DNA from 2 places in the Nocardioides sp. Z24_21 genome. Region 1 is predicted to be linked to the other one. Evidence: riboswitches for the same ligand, from Rfam matches in the RefSeq annotation. Region 1 holds a riboswitch; the other holds the start of a gene.
The links. A riboswitch is a leader RNA that binds a small molecule or an ion and turns the genes downstream of it on or off. The one in region 1 is predicted to bind thiamine pyrophosphate.

Region 1 (7,757 bases):
CCAGGGCGCGCACCGACCCGGCGAGGAGCCCCGAGGCGCCGCGCAACCGCAGGATCTGCCCCTTGACCGGGCGCACCGGCAGCGGTGGCACACCCGGCAGTGACGCGCTGTGCGCGCCGAGCGCCAGGACCACCTGATCGGCCGCCACCGCGGTGCCCCGAGCCAGCTGCAGGCCGACCGCACGGCCGTGGCGCACCCACACCGAGGCCACCCTGGAGGCCACCATGCGGACGCCTGCCGCCTCCGCGGCCGCGCGCAGTGCGGCATGCAACGCACGAGCGTCGACGGAGTGGTCATCGGCCATGCGCAGCGCACCGCGGAGCCGTGGCGTCAGCGCCGGCTCCTGGCGCCGTGCCTCGCGTGCGGTGATCCGCTCAGCCCGGAGCCCGAGCTCGCGCTGGAATGAATGCAGCACGTCGAGGGCGGCTATGTCGTCGGCATCGAACCCGACCACGCACGTGCCGACCGTGCGCAGCCCGACCGCGATGCCGCTTGCCCGCTCCAGCTCAGCCACGAAGGCCGGATAGCGGGCCAACGACGCCCGGCACAGCTCGAGCAGCCGTTCCTCCCCGTAGCCCGCCTCGGCAGCCGGCGCCAGCATCCCGGCCGCGGCATAGGACGCGCCGGTCCCCGGGGCGTCGTCCACCACCGCCACCGACAACCCCTGTTGGGCGCACCGCCAGGCGACTCCCAGCCCGACCAGTCCACCACCGGCGATCGCGACATCGACGACGTCGACGCCAGCGCCACTCATCGCGCCGCGTCCAGGGCCTGCAGGAGCGTGCGGGTGGCCCCGGCGGGATCAGCTGCGTCCGAGATCGCGCTCACCACGGCGACCCCATGGGCACCGGCCGCCAGCAGCTCCGCAACGTGCCGGGCGGTGACTCCGCCGATCGCGATCACCGGGACGTCCACCGCACGGGCCACCGCGCCGACGGCCCGCGGACCCAATGGGTCCGGCAACCCCGCCTTGGTCACCGTGGGATGGGCGGGCCCGACGCCGAGGTAGTCGGCGCCCGCCGCGACCAGGACAGCCGCCCGCTCGGGATCCCGGGCGGTGCCTCCGATCAGGTGCCCGGGACCCGCGACCCGGCGTACGGCTGCGATGGGCAGGTCGTCTGCGCCCAGATGGGTTCCCGCCGCGCCCACGGCGAGCGCCACATCGACGCGGTCGTTGACGATGCAGGTCACCCCGGCCGGTGCGCAGAGCTCCACCACCCGATGCGCGAAGTCGTGGAGCACCCGGTCGGTGCAGTCCTTGGCGCGCACCTGGACCACCGGGGCCCCGGCGCCGACCGCTGCGGCGACCACACCGAGCGCGTCCCTGCCTCCGCGTGCATCGGTGAGCACGTGCAGGCGACCGATCGGGTGGCTCGACGGAGCCCCAGGCACCCGGCTCGATACATGCTCACCAAACATATCCATGCGCGCTCCCTACGCCGGCATTACCCGGTCAGGTTCAAGCGGTCAGCGGCACGTTCAGCCACACTCTCAGCCCGGTCAGTCCGAGCTCCCGCACACAACGATCCCGATCCTACCTCGCCGGGGGCCGACCGGGTCCGCCTCGCCGCCTCAGGGCCCTGAGTCGTTTGTGGCCTCGCCGCGCCGCGCCGACCTGCGTGATTGGTTCGATTCAATCGCGCGGAGCCGGTCGAGGAGCGCGTCGAGGGGCCTAGCCCAGCGTCGAGGTGCGGGCGATCAGCTCGGGGGTGAACTCGATCTGCTGGTGCCGGTGGCCGGGATCGTTGATCTCCTCGATGAGGAGCTCGGCCGCGGCCGCGCCGAGGGCCTGGCGCGGCTGGCGCACCGAGGTGAGGGGCACGGCGGCGCCCGCCGCGAAGGCGATGTCGTCGTAGCCGACGATGGCGAGGTCCTCGGGCACCCGCTGGCCGGTCGAGACCACCTGCTGCAGCAGGCCCAGGGCGATGAGGTCGTTGGCGCAGAAGACCGCGCTCGGACGGCTGCGCCGGGGGAGGCCGGCGAGGCGCTCGCCGGCGAGGCGTCCCTCCTCGAAGTACAGGCCGTCGGTCTCGACGTGGAGGAGGTCGGACTCGGCGAGGCCGGCCTCGTCCCACGCGGCCCGGGCGCCGTCGTAGCGGTCGCGCACCTGGCCGAGCGAGGAGGGGCCGCCGACGAAGGCGACGCGGGTGTGCCCGCGGTCGACGAGGTGCTCGATCGCCACCCGTCCGCCGAGCCGGTCGTCGACCGTGACCGAGCAGAACGCGCCGGTGGTGTTGGAGCGGTCGACGATCACCACCGGCGTGCCGTGGGCGGTGATCCGCGCGAGCGTGGCGGACTCGGGGTCGACCGGTGTGATCAGGATGCCGTCGACCCGCTGCTGCTGCAGGTGTGCCAGGTGGGCGCCCTCGCGGGCGTCGCGGGCGTCGCTGTTGCACAGGAACAGCGAGAGGTCGGCCTTCTCGGCCGCCAGCTCGATGCCGCGGGCGACGTCGGTGAAGAACGGGTTGGTCGCGTCGAGCATGACGTAGGCCAGGGTGTCGCTCCGGCCCATCCGCAGCTGGCGGGCCGACTCGTTGAGCACGAAGCCGAGCTCGCTCATCGCCCGCTCGACGCGCTCACGCGTGCCGACGCTGACCCGGTCGGGACGGTTGAGGACGTTGCTCACGGTGCCGAGGGAGACCTGGGCGAGCTCGGCGACGTCCTTGACCGAAGGCCGACGCCCGTTGCGCAACACGTGGTTGCTCTTCGCCATCGGTCTCCCTCGGGTGTGCGGTCCACAGGAGCGTAGACCAAGGCCGGTGTGAATGAAACGTCACAAGAAAGTCTGCGGATGTGCTTGACGCCTGTGATGACCGCCACTTACGTTGCTTCCCACCTGAAACCTTTCAACACCCCCGGGAAGAGGGCCATGTCCGCCAGCAACACCGTCGCACCGGTGCTCGCGCTGCACGACGTCTCCAAGTCGTTCGGGCCCGTGGTCGCCCTGCGGTCGGGAAGCATCGTCGTCGAGGCGGGCAGCATCCACGCTCTCATCGGCGAGAACGGCGCGGGCAAGTCGACCCTCGTCAAGGTCGTCGCCGGCGTGCACCGCCGTGACTCCGGCACCTTCGAGCTCGACGGTGGCGCCGTCGACTTCGGGTCGACCGCGGAGTCCAAGCAGGCGGGCGTCGCCGTGATCTACCAGGAGCCGACGCTCTTCCCCGACCTGTCGGTCACCGAGAACATCTTCATGGGCCGCCAGCCGCGGGCCCGGGGCCGCCGCATCGACCGCCCCGCGATGTACGCCGAGGCCGAGCGGCTGTTCGCGCGCCTCGGCGTGCGGATCGACCCCCGCCGTCCTGCCGAGGGCCTGTCGATCGCGGACCAGCAGATCATCGAGATCGCCAAGGCGATCTCCCTCGACGCCCGCCTGCTCGTGATGGACGAGCCGACCGCCGCGCTCAGCGGCGTCGAGGTCGAGCGCCTGTTCGCCGTCGCCCGCAGCCTGCGCGCCGAGGGCCGGGCGCTGGTCTTCATCTCCCACCGCTTCGACGAGGTGTTCGCGCTCTGCGACACCGTCACGGTGATGCGCGACGGCTCCTACGTGGACACTCGCCGCATCGACGAGACGACGCCGTCCGAGCTCGTCTCGCTGATGGTCGGCCGCGACGTCGACGAGCTCTTCCCCAAGGTCGCCGCGGAGGTCGGTGAACCCGTCCTGGAGGTCCGTGGGCTCAACCGCACCGGCGTCTTCCACGACATCGACTTCGACGTCCGCGCCGGCGAGATCGTCGCCCTGGCCGGTCTGGTCGGTGCCGGTCGCAGCGAGGTGGCGCGTGCCGTGTTCGGCGTCGACGCCTACGACTCCGGCTCGGTGACGCTGTCCGGCAGGACCGTGAAGCCTCGCGACCCGCGGTCCTCGATCCGCGCCAGGATGGCGTTCATCCCCGAGGACCGGCGCAAGCAGGGGCTGGTCATCGACGCCTCGGTCACCCGCAACGTCGCCGGCGTCATCCGCCGCAGCATCGCGCGCGCCGGGCTGCTGACGGGCGCGATGGAGACCCGGGCCGCCGCGCCGTGGGCCGGCCGGCTCGAGGTCAAGACCAGTGCCCTCGACATGAACGCCGCCACCATGAGCGGCGGCAACCAGCAGAAGGTCGTCATCGCGAAGTGGCTCGCGACCGACCCCAGGCTGCTCATCATCGACGAGCCCACCCGGGGCATCGACGTCGGCACCAAGGCCGAGGTGCACCGCCTGCTGTCCGAGCTGGCCGGGCAGGGCCTCGCGATCTTGATGATCTCCTCCGAGCTGCCCGAGGTCCTCGGGATGGCCGACCGCGTCCTGGTCCTCTGCGAGGGCCGGATCACCGCCGAGCTCGACCGCGCCGAGGCCACGCCGGAGGCCGTCATGCACGCCGCCACCCACCACCTGGAGGACGCCCGATGAGCCACACCGACGTCGAGCGCCCTGACCCGGGTCCCGGGGCCGCCGGGGTGTCCGCCGGCGAGGCGCTGCTGGTGGAGCCGAGCCGGCTCTCGCCGACGCGCCGGGCGATCACCACGGTGCTCCGATCGCGCGAGCTCTCCATCTTCCTGGTCCTGGTCGCCGTCGTCGTGCTCGCGACGAGCAAGAACAACGGCTTCCTCTTCAGCGCCGACGGCTGGCGCAACTTCCTGCTCAACCCCTCGATCCTGCTGCTGCTCGCGGTGGGTCAGGCCGTCGTCATCATCACCCGCAACGTCGACCTGTCGGTCGGCTCGGTGATGGCCCTCACCGCCTACCTCACCGGCCGGCTATTCATCGAGCAGCCCACCATCCCGATCGTCGCGGTCGTCGCGGCCTGCCTCCTGCTCGGGGCGCTCCTCGGCCTGGTCAACGGCGTGCTGGTGGCCTACGGCAACGTGCCCGCCCTCGTGATCACGTTGGGCACCCTCTACATCTACCGCGGCATCATGCTCACCTGGGCCGGCAGCGACCGGATCAACGCCGGCGATCTGCCCCGCGAGTTCCTGAGCCTCGGCACGCAGTCGGTGCTCGGGATCCCGCTGCTCACCATCGTCGCGGTGGTCGTGCTGGCCGCGGTGGGCTACTACCTCCACACCTCACGCGGCGGTCGCGAGCTCTACGCGATCGGCTCCGACCCCGACGCCGCCGTCCTCTACGGCCTGCCCGTACGCCGCCGCCTGCTGGCCGCGTTCGTCCTGAGCGGAGCCCTGGCCGGCCTCGCGGGCGCCCTCTACACCGCCCGCTACGGCACGGTGAGCTCGAGCGTCGGCAACGGCATCGAGCTGCAGGCCGTCGCCGCGGCCGTCATCGGCGGCATCGCGATCTTCGGCGGCAGCGGCACCGTGTGGGGAGCGGCCATCGGCGCGTTCCTCCTGATCACCATCAACCGCGCCCTGCCCAGCCTCGGCATCGAGGACTTCTGGCAGCGCGCCGTCGTCGGCGTCCTGATCCTCGGCGCGATCGTCCTCGACCGCGTCCTCGCCCGCCGACAAGCACGCAAGCTCGCCGAATCGAGGGACCACACATGAGCACGCAGGCCCCGCCCGCCACCCGCACCTACGCGGCGCACTCGGCGCCCCTGTGGCAGCGCTGGCTGCTGACCCGTGAGATGGCCGTCATCGTGCTGGCCGCCGCAGTGGTCCTCTACTCGATCGTCAACGTGCCCAACTTCGACGGTCCGCTGACGCTGAAGTTCCTCCTCCAGGACATCGCGCCGATCCTGCTGATCGCGCTGCCGATGACGCTGGTGATCATCACCGGCGAGATCGACCTGTCGGTGGCCAGCATCATGGGCCTGAGCAGCGTGCTGCTGGGGGTGCTCCACGACGGCGGGATGTCCGTGCCCGCCGCCGCCGTCCTGGCCCTGCTCGCCGGTCTGGCGTGCGGCGCCCTCAACGGCTTCCTCATCGCCTATGTCGGGCTGCCGTCGCTGGCCGTCACCATCGGCACCCTGGCCCTCTTCCGCGGCATCGCGGTCGGCCTGCTCGGCACCACGGCCATCACCGACTTCACCGAGAAGTGGGCCGACCTCGCCACGGGCACGATCGGTGAGACCCGCATCCCGCTGGTGATGATCCCCTTCGCGGTGCTGGCCGTGGGGTTCGTGGTCCTGCTCCACTTCTCGACGTTCGGCCGCGGCGTCTACGAGATCGGGCTCAACGACGAGGCCGCCCACTTCACCGGCGTCGACGTCCGGCGCACCAAGCTGATCGTCTTCGTCCTCTCCGGCGTGGTGTCCGCGCTCGCCGGCATCTACTTCACCCTCCGCTACGGCTCCGCCCGTGGCGACAACGCCACCGGCTACGAGCTGCAGGTCATCGCCGCCGTGCTGCTCGGCGGCGTGTCGATCTTCGGCGGCCGCGGCCGGCTGCACGGCGTCCTCGCCGGCGTCGTGCTGATCGGCGTCATCTCCAGCGCGCTGCGCCTGGAGAGCGTGACGGTCAACGTCACCAACGTCATCGTCGGGCTGCTCCTCGTGGCCTCGGTGATCCTCCCCAGCGTCCTTGGGTGGGCCGGCTCGCGGCTGCCCCGCAAGGCGTCAGCGGACCCATCGGGACCGCGCCCCGACAAGGACACGGCGACCGCCGGCGTCTGAGAATCGAAAGGTAGAGACACATGAAGTTCCAGAAGAGGCGGCCCACTGCCCTCGCCGCGCTCGCCCTGACCGCGACCTTCGCGTTCGCCGGCTGCGGCAGCGACGACGACGGCTCGGCCGACAGCGGCTCCGGCGACAGCGGCGGCGGCGACATCAGCATCACCATGCTCCCGAAGAACCTCGGCAACCCCTACTTCGACACCAGCACCGACGGCGCCGAGGCGGCCGCTGAGGAGATCGGCGCCGACCTCGAGGAGGTCGGTCCCGAGACCGCCAGCCCGGACGCGCAGGTGTCCTACATCAACACCGTCGCCCAGCAGGGCCAGGACGCGCTGATCCTCTCGGCCAACGACCCCGACGCCCTGTGCGACGCGATCGAGGAGGCCCGCAGCGCGGACGTCAAGATCGTCACCTTCGACGCCGACACCAACCCCGAGTGCCGCGACCTGTTCATCAACCAGGCCACCGCCGAGGGCATCGCTGCCAAGCAGCTCGAGCTGATCTCCGACCAGATCGGCGGCAAGGGCGAGATCGCGATCCTGTCGGCCGCGGCCAACGCGACCAACCAGAACGCGTGGATCGGGATGATGGAGACCGAGCTCGCGGACAACCCCGACTACGCCGACATCGAGCTCGTCGACACCGTCTACGGCGACGACGAGGACCAGAAGTCCTTCGACCAGACCGAGGCCCTGCTGCAGAACCACCCCGACCTCAAGGGCATCGTCTCGCCCACCACGGTCGGCATCGCCGCGGCTGCGCGCTACCTCTCCGACAGCGAGTACAAGGGCAAGGTCGCGCTGACCGGTCTCGGCACCCCCAACCAGATGCGCGAGTACGTCGACAACGGCACCGTCGAGGCGTTCGCCCTGTGGAACCCGGGTGACCTCGGTGCCCTCGCGACCTACGCCGCGGCCGCCCTGGCCAACGGCGACATCTCCGGCGAGGAGGGCGACACCTTCGAGGCCGGCGACCTGGGCGAGTTCGAGGTCGAGGCCGACGGCGTCGTCCTGCTCGGCGAACCGTTCACCTTCAACGCCGACAACATCGCCGACTTCGACTTCTGAGTCGGATCACCACCACGTCCCGGGGCCGACGGCCGAGCGCCGCCGCCGGCCCCGGGGACACCCCTTCCCCAGCCGAGAGGAGATCGTGATGCAGCGCGTCTGCTTCACCCTGCAGGTCCGCAAGGACCGCATGGAGGAGTACGCCGAG
Region 2 (7,757 bases), on a different contig from region 1:
GAAGCCGGCGACCGACTGCACGGCGGTGTCCGCGCCGTCGCGGATGACGCCCTTGCGCCCGTAGAACAGCGCCTCCATCAACGCGCTCGAGCCGGTCTCGGGCAGGTCGGCGTAGAGGTAGCTGTACTGGAAGCCGGGACCGAGGGTGGGCAGCGCGAAGTAGGACGCCGTGCCGAGCGACCAGGCCAGGCACTGCGAGGTGGCGAACCAGTAGCCGAAGGTGATGTTGCGCGACCACACCAGCCAGGCCGCCAGCGCCAGCGGCACGAGCGGCAGGAACCAGAGGTAGATCGTGGACAGGATGTGCGCGGAGAAGCCGGTGCCGAGCACGGTGTGCAGGATCGTCGCCGGCTCGTGGCCGAACATCAGCGCCCGGTCGACGAGGTGCAGCTCGCGGTCGTACTTGTCCTCGCCCATGATGAAGGGCAGGAACGACTTGAGGTTCCGGTAGCAGACGTAGGTGATGTAGAACGACACGAGCCCGAGCACCACGAGGGTGATCCGCTCGCGGTCCCAGTGGGTGCGGATCCGCTCGCGGACGATGTCGGGCATCAGGGTGGGCTTCATCCGCGACTGCCACAGCGTGCGGGGAAGCAGGTCGAGCAGGAACGCGCCGAGGATCAGCAGCGGCAGCCGGAGCCACGACGGGCCCAGGAAGCCCTCGGGGTCGACCAGTGGTCGGTCGAGCACGAGCGCGGCGGTGACGGCCAGGACGCCCATCGTGGCGGCGACTCCCACGAGGAGGGCATAGGCCGGTCGGTACACGTCCGTCAGTGTAGGGACGGGTCAGGGGGCGGGTGTGACCGGCAGCACAGCGAGACGCGTCGGGTCGACGCGCAGCGACACCGCGTCGCCGGGCGCCACCCGACTGCCGAGGGGCGCCACCGCGTCGGTCGTGCCGATGCCGTCGACGGCCACGACGAGGCGGACCAGCTCGGGGGTCACCCGGGCCGACTCGACCACGGCGGGCAGCGAGCCGGCCGGATCGACGACGAGGGCCGATCGGCGCAACGCGACGGCGGCGGCCCCGGGGAGGCCGGCGGCGCGCAGGGCCCGGCCGGCGGGCTCGTCGCGCAGCACGCGCGCGTAGCCGAGGAAGAGCGCGGTCTCCTCGTCGACGGGCTCGCGCCAGACCTCGTCGATCGCGCCCTGCTGGACGACTCTCCCCTCGCGCATCACCGCGAGCCGGTCGGCCAGCGCGAACGCCTCGTCGTGGTCGTGGGTGACCAGCAGGGCGGTGGTGCCCGCGGCGCCGAGGATCTCGCGCAGGTCGCCGGCCAGCCGCTCCCGGAGCGTGGTGTCGAGCGCCGACAGCGGCTCGTCGAGCAGGATCAGCCGTGGCTCGACCGCCAGCGCCCGGGCGAGCGCGACCCGCTGGCGCTCGCCCCCGGACAGCGTGGCGGGCAGCCGGTCGTCGTAGCCGGTGAGGCCCACGAGGTCGAGCAGCTCGCGCACGCGCGCCGCCACCCGGGCCGACGGCGTGCGCCGCAGGCGGAGCGCGTAGGCCACGTTGCGGGCCACCGTGAGGTGGGCGAAGAGCTGGCCGTCCTGGAACATCAGCGCGAAGCCGCGCTTGTGCGTGGGCACGCCGGAGAGGTCGGCGCCGTCCCACGAGATCGACCCGGAGGCGAGCGGCTCGAGGCCCGCGACGGCCCGCAGCAGGGTGGACTTGCCGCAGCCCGACGGCCCGAGCACGGCGAGCACCTGACCGGCCGCCAGGTCGAGCGACACGTGGTCGACGGCGACGATGTCGCCGTAGCGGACGGAGGCGTCCTCGATCTCGAGCATCGTCAGAACGCTCCCACACCCGGCACGCGCAGCCGCTCGACGGCCAGCATGACCGCGGCGGTGGCCGCGGCGAGGACGACGGACGCGGCCAGCGCCATGCCGTAGTTCATCTCGCCGGGGTGCCCGATCAGCCGGAAGATCACGACCGGCAGGGTCGGGCTGGTGTCGCGGGCGAGGAAGGACGTCGCCCCGAACTCGCCCAGCGAGGCGGCGAAGGCGAACCCGCTCGCCGCGAGCATCGGCTTCCAGACCACGGGAAGGTCGACGGTGAGCAGGGTCCGCCACCCGGACGCGCCCAGGGACGCGGCGGCCTGCCGCTGGCGGTCGTCGATCCCGCCGAGCACCGGGGTGAGGGTGCGTACGACGAGCGGCAGCGCCACGAGCGCCTGCGCCATCGGCACGAGCAGCGGCGAGTCACGCAGGTCGAGCGGCGGCGAGTCGAGGGTGATCAGGAAGCCGAAGCCGAGCGTCACGGCGCTGACCCCCAGCGGCAGCATGAAGAAGGCGTCGAGGGTGGAACGCACGCGACGCTCGGCGAGGGAGTGCGAGCGCCGGGTGACGATGACCGAGACGGCGACCCCCACCAGCAGCGCCATCCAGGTCGCGTCGACGGCGGTGCGCAGGCTGGTGGCCAGCGCCGCCGTGACCGGCACGAGCAGCGCCTGGTTGTCCCCGGCGGTGGTGAGCGCACGGTAGTTGTCGAGCCCCCAGCCGTCGCCGACCTCGAGCGAGCCGGCGACCAGCGTGAGGATCGGCAGCAGCATCGCGGCGAGCACCAGCAGCGTCGCGACGACGACGGGCGCGTCGGCGCGGCGCACGGCCCGCGCGGGGGTCACGGCCCGCTGGGCCGTCGGGTCGGGTGTCGCCCGCAGCCGCGCGGCGAGCGCCAGCAGGCCGACGACGACCACGATCTGCAGCACCGACAGCGCCGCCGCCGCCCGGAGGTCGAAGATCGTGGTGGTGAGCAGGTAGATCTCGGTCTCGACCGTCGCGTACCGGACCCCGCCGAGGGTGAGCACGATGCCGAACGCCGTCGCGCAGAAGAGGAAGACGATGCTCGCCGCGCCGACGATCGCCGGCCGCAGCGCCGGGAGGGTGACCGTGCGCAGCACCTGCCACGGCGAGGCGCCGAGCGCGGCCGCCGCCTGGCCCGGGCGAGGGTCGAGCGACTCCCAGGCGACGCCGACGGTGCGCACCACGACCGCGATGTTGAAGAAGACCAGGCCGCACACGATGGCGACGGGTGTGCCGTCGAGGCCCAGGAAGCCGAGCGGTCCGCCCTCGCCCAGCAGCTGGCGGAACGCGACGCCGACCACGACGGTCGGCAGCACGAACGGCACCAGCAGCGCCGCGCGCACCGCGGCGCGTCCGGGCAGCGCGAGCCGGTGCAGGGCGTACGCCGCCGGCAGGCCGAGCACGACCGCGAGCAGCGTGGCGACGGCCGACGTCCACACGGTGAACCAGGCGACCCGGTGCACCCGCGGGCGGGCGAGGACGTCGAGCACCGCCCCCGGAGCGAGGCGGCCGTCGACGACGAACCCCTCGGCGAGCATCCCGCCCACCGGCAGCACGAAGAGGACGCCGAGCACCAGCACCGGCGCCGCGGCCAGCGCGAGGAGCGCGACGATGCGCCTCATCGCGAGACGACGTCGGTCCACTCGGTCAGCCACTGCTCGCGGTTGGCGGCGATCTCGTCCGGGTCCACCTCGTAGGGGTCGCTCGGCTGCGGGGCGAACTCGGCCCACTCCTCGGGGACGCTCGCGCCGGGCATCACCGGGAAGACGTACATCGACTCGGGCAGTGCCGACTGGACCTCGTCGCTGAGCAGCCACTCGACCAGCGCCGCGGCGCCGTCGGGGTTGTCGGCGCCGGCCAGCACGCCGACGTACTCGACCTGCCGGAAGCAGGTGTCGAGCAGGGCCGCGGTCGTCGACCTCCCGCCGCTGACGGTGAAGGCCGGGGAGGAGTCGTAGGAGACGACGATCGGGCGGGTGCCGTTGTCCGAGCCGGCGGTGAAGTCGCCGTAGTAGGCGTCCTCCCACCCGTCGACGACCTTGGCGCCGTTGGCGAGCAGGTCGGTCCAGTAGTCGGGCCAGGCGTCGCCGAAGGCGGCCACGGTGGCGAGGAAGAAGGCCATGCCGGGGCTGCTGGTGGAGGCGCCCGGGGTGACCAGGAGGTCGCGGTAGTCCTCGTCGGCGAGGTCCTCGAGGGTGCGCGGGGGCTCGAGGCCCTCCTCGGCGAACCAGGCGGTGTCGACGTTGACGCAGACGTTGGCCGAGTCGACCGGGACGAGCCGGTCGCCACCCTGAGGCAGGACGTACTCCTCGGGCGGCGTGGCCGTCGTGGTCACCTCGGCGAAGGCGCCCTCGCCGAGCGGGCGGGACGCGAAGGTGTTGTCGATGCCGAAGGCGGCGTCGGCGATGGGGTTGTCGGCGGTGAGGCTCAGCTTGGTGGCCAGGGTGCCGGCGTCGCCCGCGCCGCGGACCTCGAGGTCGTAGCCGGTCTCGTCCTCGAACGCCTTCACCAGCCTCTTGGGCAGGTGGAAGGACTCGTGCGTGGCCAGGACGACGGTGCCGCCGCCCTCGGCCCCCGCCGCCGACGAGGACGGCTCGGTGGCGGTGGACCCGTCGTCGTCCGCCCCGCCGGAGAGGCTGCAGCCGGCCAGGGCCAGCGCGGTGACTGCCGTGAGGGCAGGGCGGAGGATCGCGTGCTTCATCTGGACTCCCTATCGCCGGTGCTAGCCGGATCAGGTTCGGAGGGTCTGCGGCTGGTCCGCACTCTCAGCACGCCTGCACGTGCTCCCCTGTCTTCGTGGCGCCCACCCTAGCGCCGACCCGGTGCCGACGGGTCCCACCCGCCCCTACGCTGCGTGGCATGCCGAGCCGCCGCCACGACCTCCTCGCCCGCATCGTGCCCGTCCTGCGCCGCTCCCGCGAGCTCGACGACGAGCCCACCGAGCGCGCCCGCGTCGAGGCGTGGCACCGCACCCTGGACCGCAGCCTGCCGACCCGCGTCGTGCCGGGATTCGCGCGCCGCTGGGAGGTCTCGGTCACCGACATCGGCTTCCCCTCCTACGTCCTGACGCCGCGCAGGCGTCCGGCGACCCGCACGCTCTACTACGTGCACGGCGGCGGCTTCATGGCGCCGATCGATCCCTTCCACGTGCGCTACGCGACCCGGCTGGCCGACGCGATCGGCGCACGCGTCGTGCTGCCCGACTACCCGCTCGCTCCCGAGCACACCTGGGCCGACTCCCACGACGCGCTGGTCGAGGACGCCGCGAGGTGGGCGGCTGCGGACGGCGGCGCGGTGCTGGCCGGCGACTCCGCCGGCGGCGGGCTGGCGCTCGCCGTGGCGCTGTCGATGCGCGACCGCGGACTGGCTCCGGCGACGTCGCTCGTCCTGCACGCGCCCTGGGTCGACCTCACCACCTCGACGCCCGAGACCTTCGCCCTCGACGCGGTCGACCCCTGGCTGTTCATGGGCAAGACGCAGGCGTACGCCGCGTGGTGGGCCGGGTCGGCCGACGACCTCGCGCGGCCCGAGGTGTCGCCCGCGCTCGGCGACCTCGCCGGGCTGCCGCGCGCGCTGATGCTCTACGGCACCCGCGACCTGCTCGCCCCCGGCTGCCGGCTGCTGGCCCGGCGCGCCGCGGAGGCCGGGTGGGACCTGACCGCCGTCGAGGAGCCCGACCTGATCCACGTCTACGGCCTGCTGCCGGCCGTCCCCGAGAGCGCCCGAGCCTTCCGGCGGGTCACGGAGTTCGTCCGGTGAGGGTGCTGGTCGCCGGTGTCGACGAGCTGCCCGCGCGCCTGGCGTACGACGTGTGGCGGCTGCGCCAGGAGGTGTTCGTCGTCGAGCAGGACTGCCCCTACCCCGACCTCGACGGCCGCGACCTCGAGGCGAGCACCCGCCACGTGGTGCTCCTCGACGACGGCGACGAGGTGGTGGGCACCCTCCGCGTGCTCGAGGACGGGGACGCGCTGCGGATCGGCCGCGTCGTCGTCGCTGCGGCCGCCCGCGGGCGCGGGCTCGCGGCGCGGATGATGGACGAGGCGATGGCGCTGTGCGCCGACCGGGCGGTGCGCCTCGACGCCCAGACCCCGCTCACGGCGTTCTACGCGGCGTGGGGCTTCGAGGTGGCGGGCCCGGAGTTCGACGAGGACGGCATCATGCACGTCCCGATGAGGAGGCAGGCGCGGCCGCGACCATGAGCACCGGGCCGAGCACCTCCTCGCGGACCAGCCGCGAGTCGGGCGACAGCCCGCCCACGACGGTGGGCGCGAACCACCACCCGGGACGGTCGAGGGGCTGACCGCCCAGCGCGACGTCGCCGCCCTCGCTCCGGGCGAGGTCGAGGTAGCGCCGCACCCGGTCGCGAGCCACCGCCGAGCGCAGCGGTCCGCAGACGGTGGCGGGGTCGGCCGGGTCGCCCACGGCGACGGCCCGCATGGTCTCGACGGCCACCTGCAGCGCCTCGCCATGGCGGTGCGCCGGCACGACCACGCTCGCCGGGAGGCGGCAGCCCTGGCCGGCGTTGGCCGCCACCGCCGACGCGGCGCGGGCCACGACGTCGGCGAGGTCGGCGTCCTCGCCGACCCGCACCGACTGGGCGCCGCCCACGTCGAGGTGCAGCCGCTTGCCGGCGCGCTGGCCGGCCTGGTGCACCCGCTCGGCCACGACGGCCGACCCGGTGAGCGACACCTCGTCGACGCGGTCGTCGAGGGTGAGGGCGATCGCGACGTCGACGTCGCGGGTGGTCACCACGTTGAGCACGCCGCGCGGCAGCACGTCGAGGCCGATGCGGCCCAGCTCGATCGCGGCGCTCGCGGCCTCGGCGGCGGGCTTGAGCACGACGGCGCCTCCCGCGGCGAGGACCCGCCCGACCTCCGCGACCGCCACGGCCAGCGGCGAGGTGGCGGGCGTGACCACGGCGGTCACCCCGGCCGTCGCGGCGGGCTGGGGCCGGCGGGACGCCATCGTCGCGAGCGCGGCGTCGAGGTGGGCGTCGCGCAGGCCGACCGGCACGCCGGTCTCGGCCGCCATCAGCGCGACGAGGGCGTCGGCGTGCTCGGCCACCGCGGCGGCGAAGCGGCGTACGGCCTCGGCGCGGAGGTCGGCGTCGCCTCCCCACTGCGTCGCGTCGACGGCGCGCCGGGCGGCGGTCACCGCCGCGCGGGCGTCGCCAGCGTCCGCGTCGGGCAGCTCCCAGAGCGGCTCGCCGGTGGCGGGGTTGCGGACGGGGAAGGCCCAGCCCTGGCCCGTCGGGCGCTCCGTGCCGTTGATCGGCAGCCCTCGGGGGCGGGCGTGCTTGCTCATGCGGAGCACTCCATCACGGCGCAGGGGCGCCGCCACCACCCCGGGTGGCTAGCCTCCTCACATGCGCGACGACCTCGGGGCGGACGTCCCCCTGCGGGCCCTCGCCACCCGCATCGTCTCCCTCGTCCCGAGCCTGACCGAGGCCATCGCCGCCACGGCGCCCGACCGGCTGGTCGGGGCCACCGACTGGTGCACCCACCCCGCCGACCTCGCCGTCGCCCGGGTGCGCGGCACGAAGAACCCCGACCTCGCCGCGATCAGGGCCCTGTCCCCCGACCTGGTCGTGGCCAACATGGAGGAGAACCGCGAGCTCGACGTGCGCCGCCTCCGCGACGCCGGCGTGCCCGTCTGGGTGACGCGGATCGAGACCGTCGCCCAGTCGCTCGAGTCGATGTCGCGGCTGCTCGCCACCGCGCTCGACGTGCCCGATCCCGGCTGGCTGGTCGAGGCCCGGAGGCTGTGGGGCGCTCCCTCGCCGCGACGGCTCGCGGTCGCCGTGCCGATCTGGCGCGACCCGTGGATGGTCGTCGGGTCGCCGACCTACACCGACGACCTCCTCGCCACGGCCGGGCTGGTCAACGTGCTCGCCGACCGGGAGGGGCGCTACCCCACCGTCACGCCCGACGAGATCGACCGCGCCGGCGCCGACG

Region 2: another riboswitch for thiamine pyrophosphate. It lies ahead of AC3X7Z_RS08510 (thiamine ABC transporter substrate-binding protein); the one in region 1 lies ahead of thiE (thiamine phosphate synthase).

What each region holds. Positions count from the first base shown of each region.
Region 1 covers NZ_JBYTTH010000004.1:362,760-370,516, forward strand. Annotated here, with positions in the region: gene thiO (glycine oxidase ThiO) at 1-754, opposite strand, end outside; gene thiE (thiamine phosphate synthase) at 751-1,350, opposite strand; TPP riboswitch at 1,415-1,527, opposite strand; gene AC3X7Z_RS15240 (LacI family DNA-binding transcriptional regulator) at 1,673-2,713, opposite strand; gene AC3X7Z_RS15245 (sugar ABC transporter ATP-binding protein) at 2,870-4,387, shown strand; gene AC3X7Z_RS15250 (ABC transporter permease) at 4,384-5,475, shown strand; gene AC3X7Z_RS15255 (ABC transporter permease) at 5,472-6,542, shown strand; gene rhaS (rhamnose ABC transporter substrate-binding protein) at 6,563-7,609, shown strand; gene AC3X7Z_RS15265 (L-rhamnose mutarotase) at 7,698-7,757, shown strand, end outside.
Region 2 covers NZ_JBYTTH010000002.1:442,397-450,153, reverse strand. Annotated here, with positions in the region: gene AC3X7Z_RS08525 (phosphatase PAP2 family protein) at 1-765, opposite strand, end outside; gene AC3X7Z_RS08520 (ABC transporter ATP-binding protein) at 787-1,788, opposite strand; gene AC3X7Z_RS08515 (ABC transporter permease) at 1,791-3,425, opposite strand; gene AC3X7Z_RS08510 (thiamine ABC transporter substrate-binding protein) at 3,422-4,504, opposite strand; TPP riboswitch at 4,494-4,603, opposite strand; gene AC3X7Z_RS08505 (alpha/beta hydrolase) at 4,663-5,562, shown strand; gene AC3X7Z_RS08500 (GNAT family N-acetyltransferase) at 5,559-6,002, shown strand; gene AC3X7Z_RS08495 (aldehyde dehydrogenase family protein) at 5,959-7,107, opposite strand; gene AC3X7Z_RS08490 (helical backbone metal receptor) at 7,169-7,757, shown strand, end outside.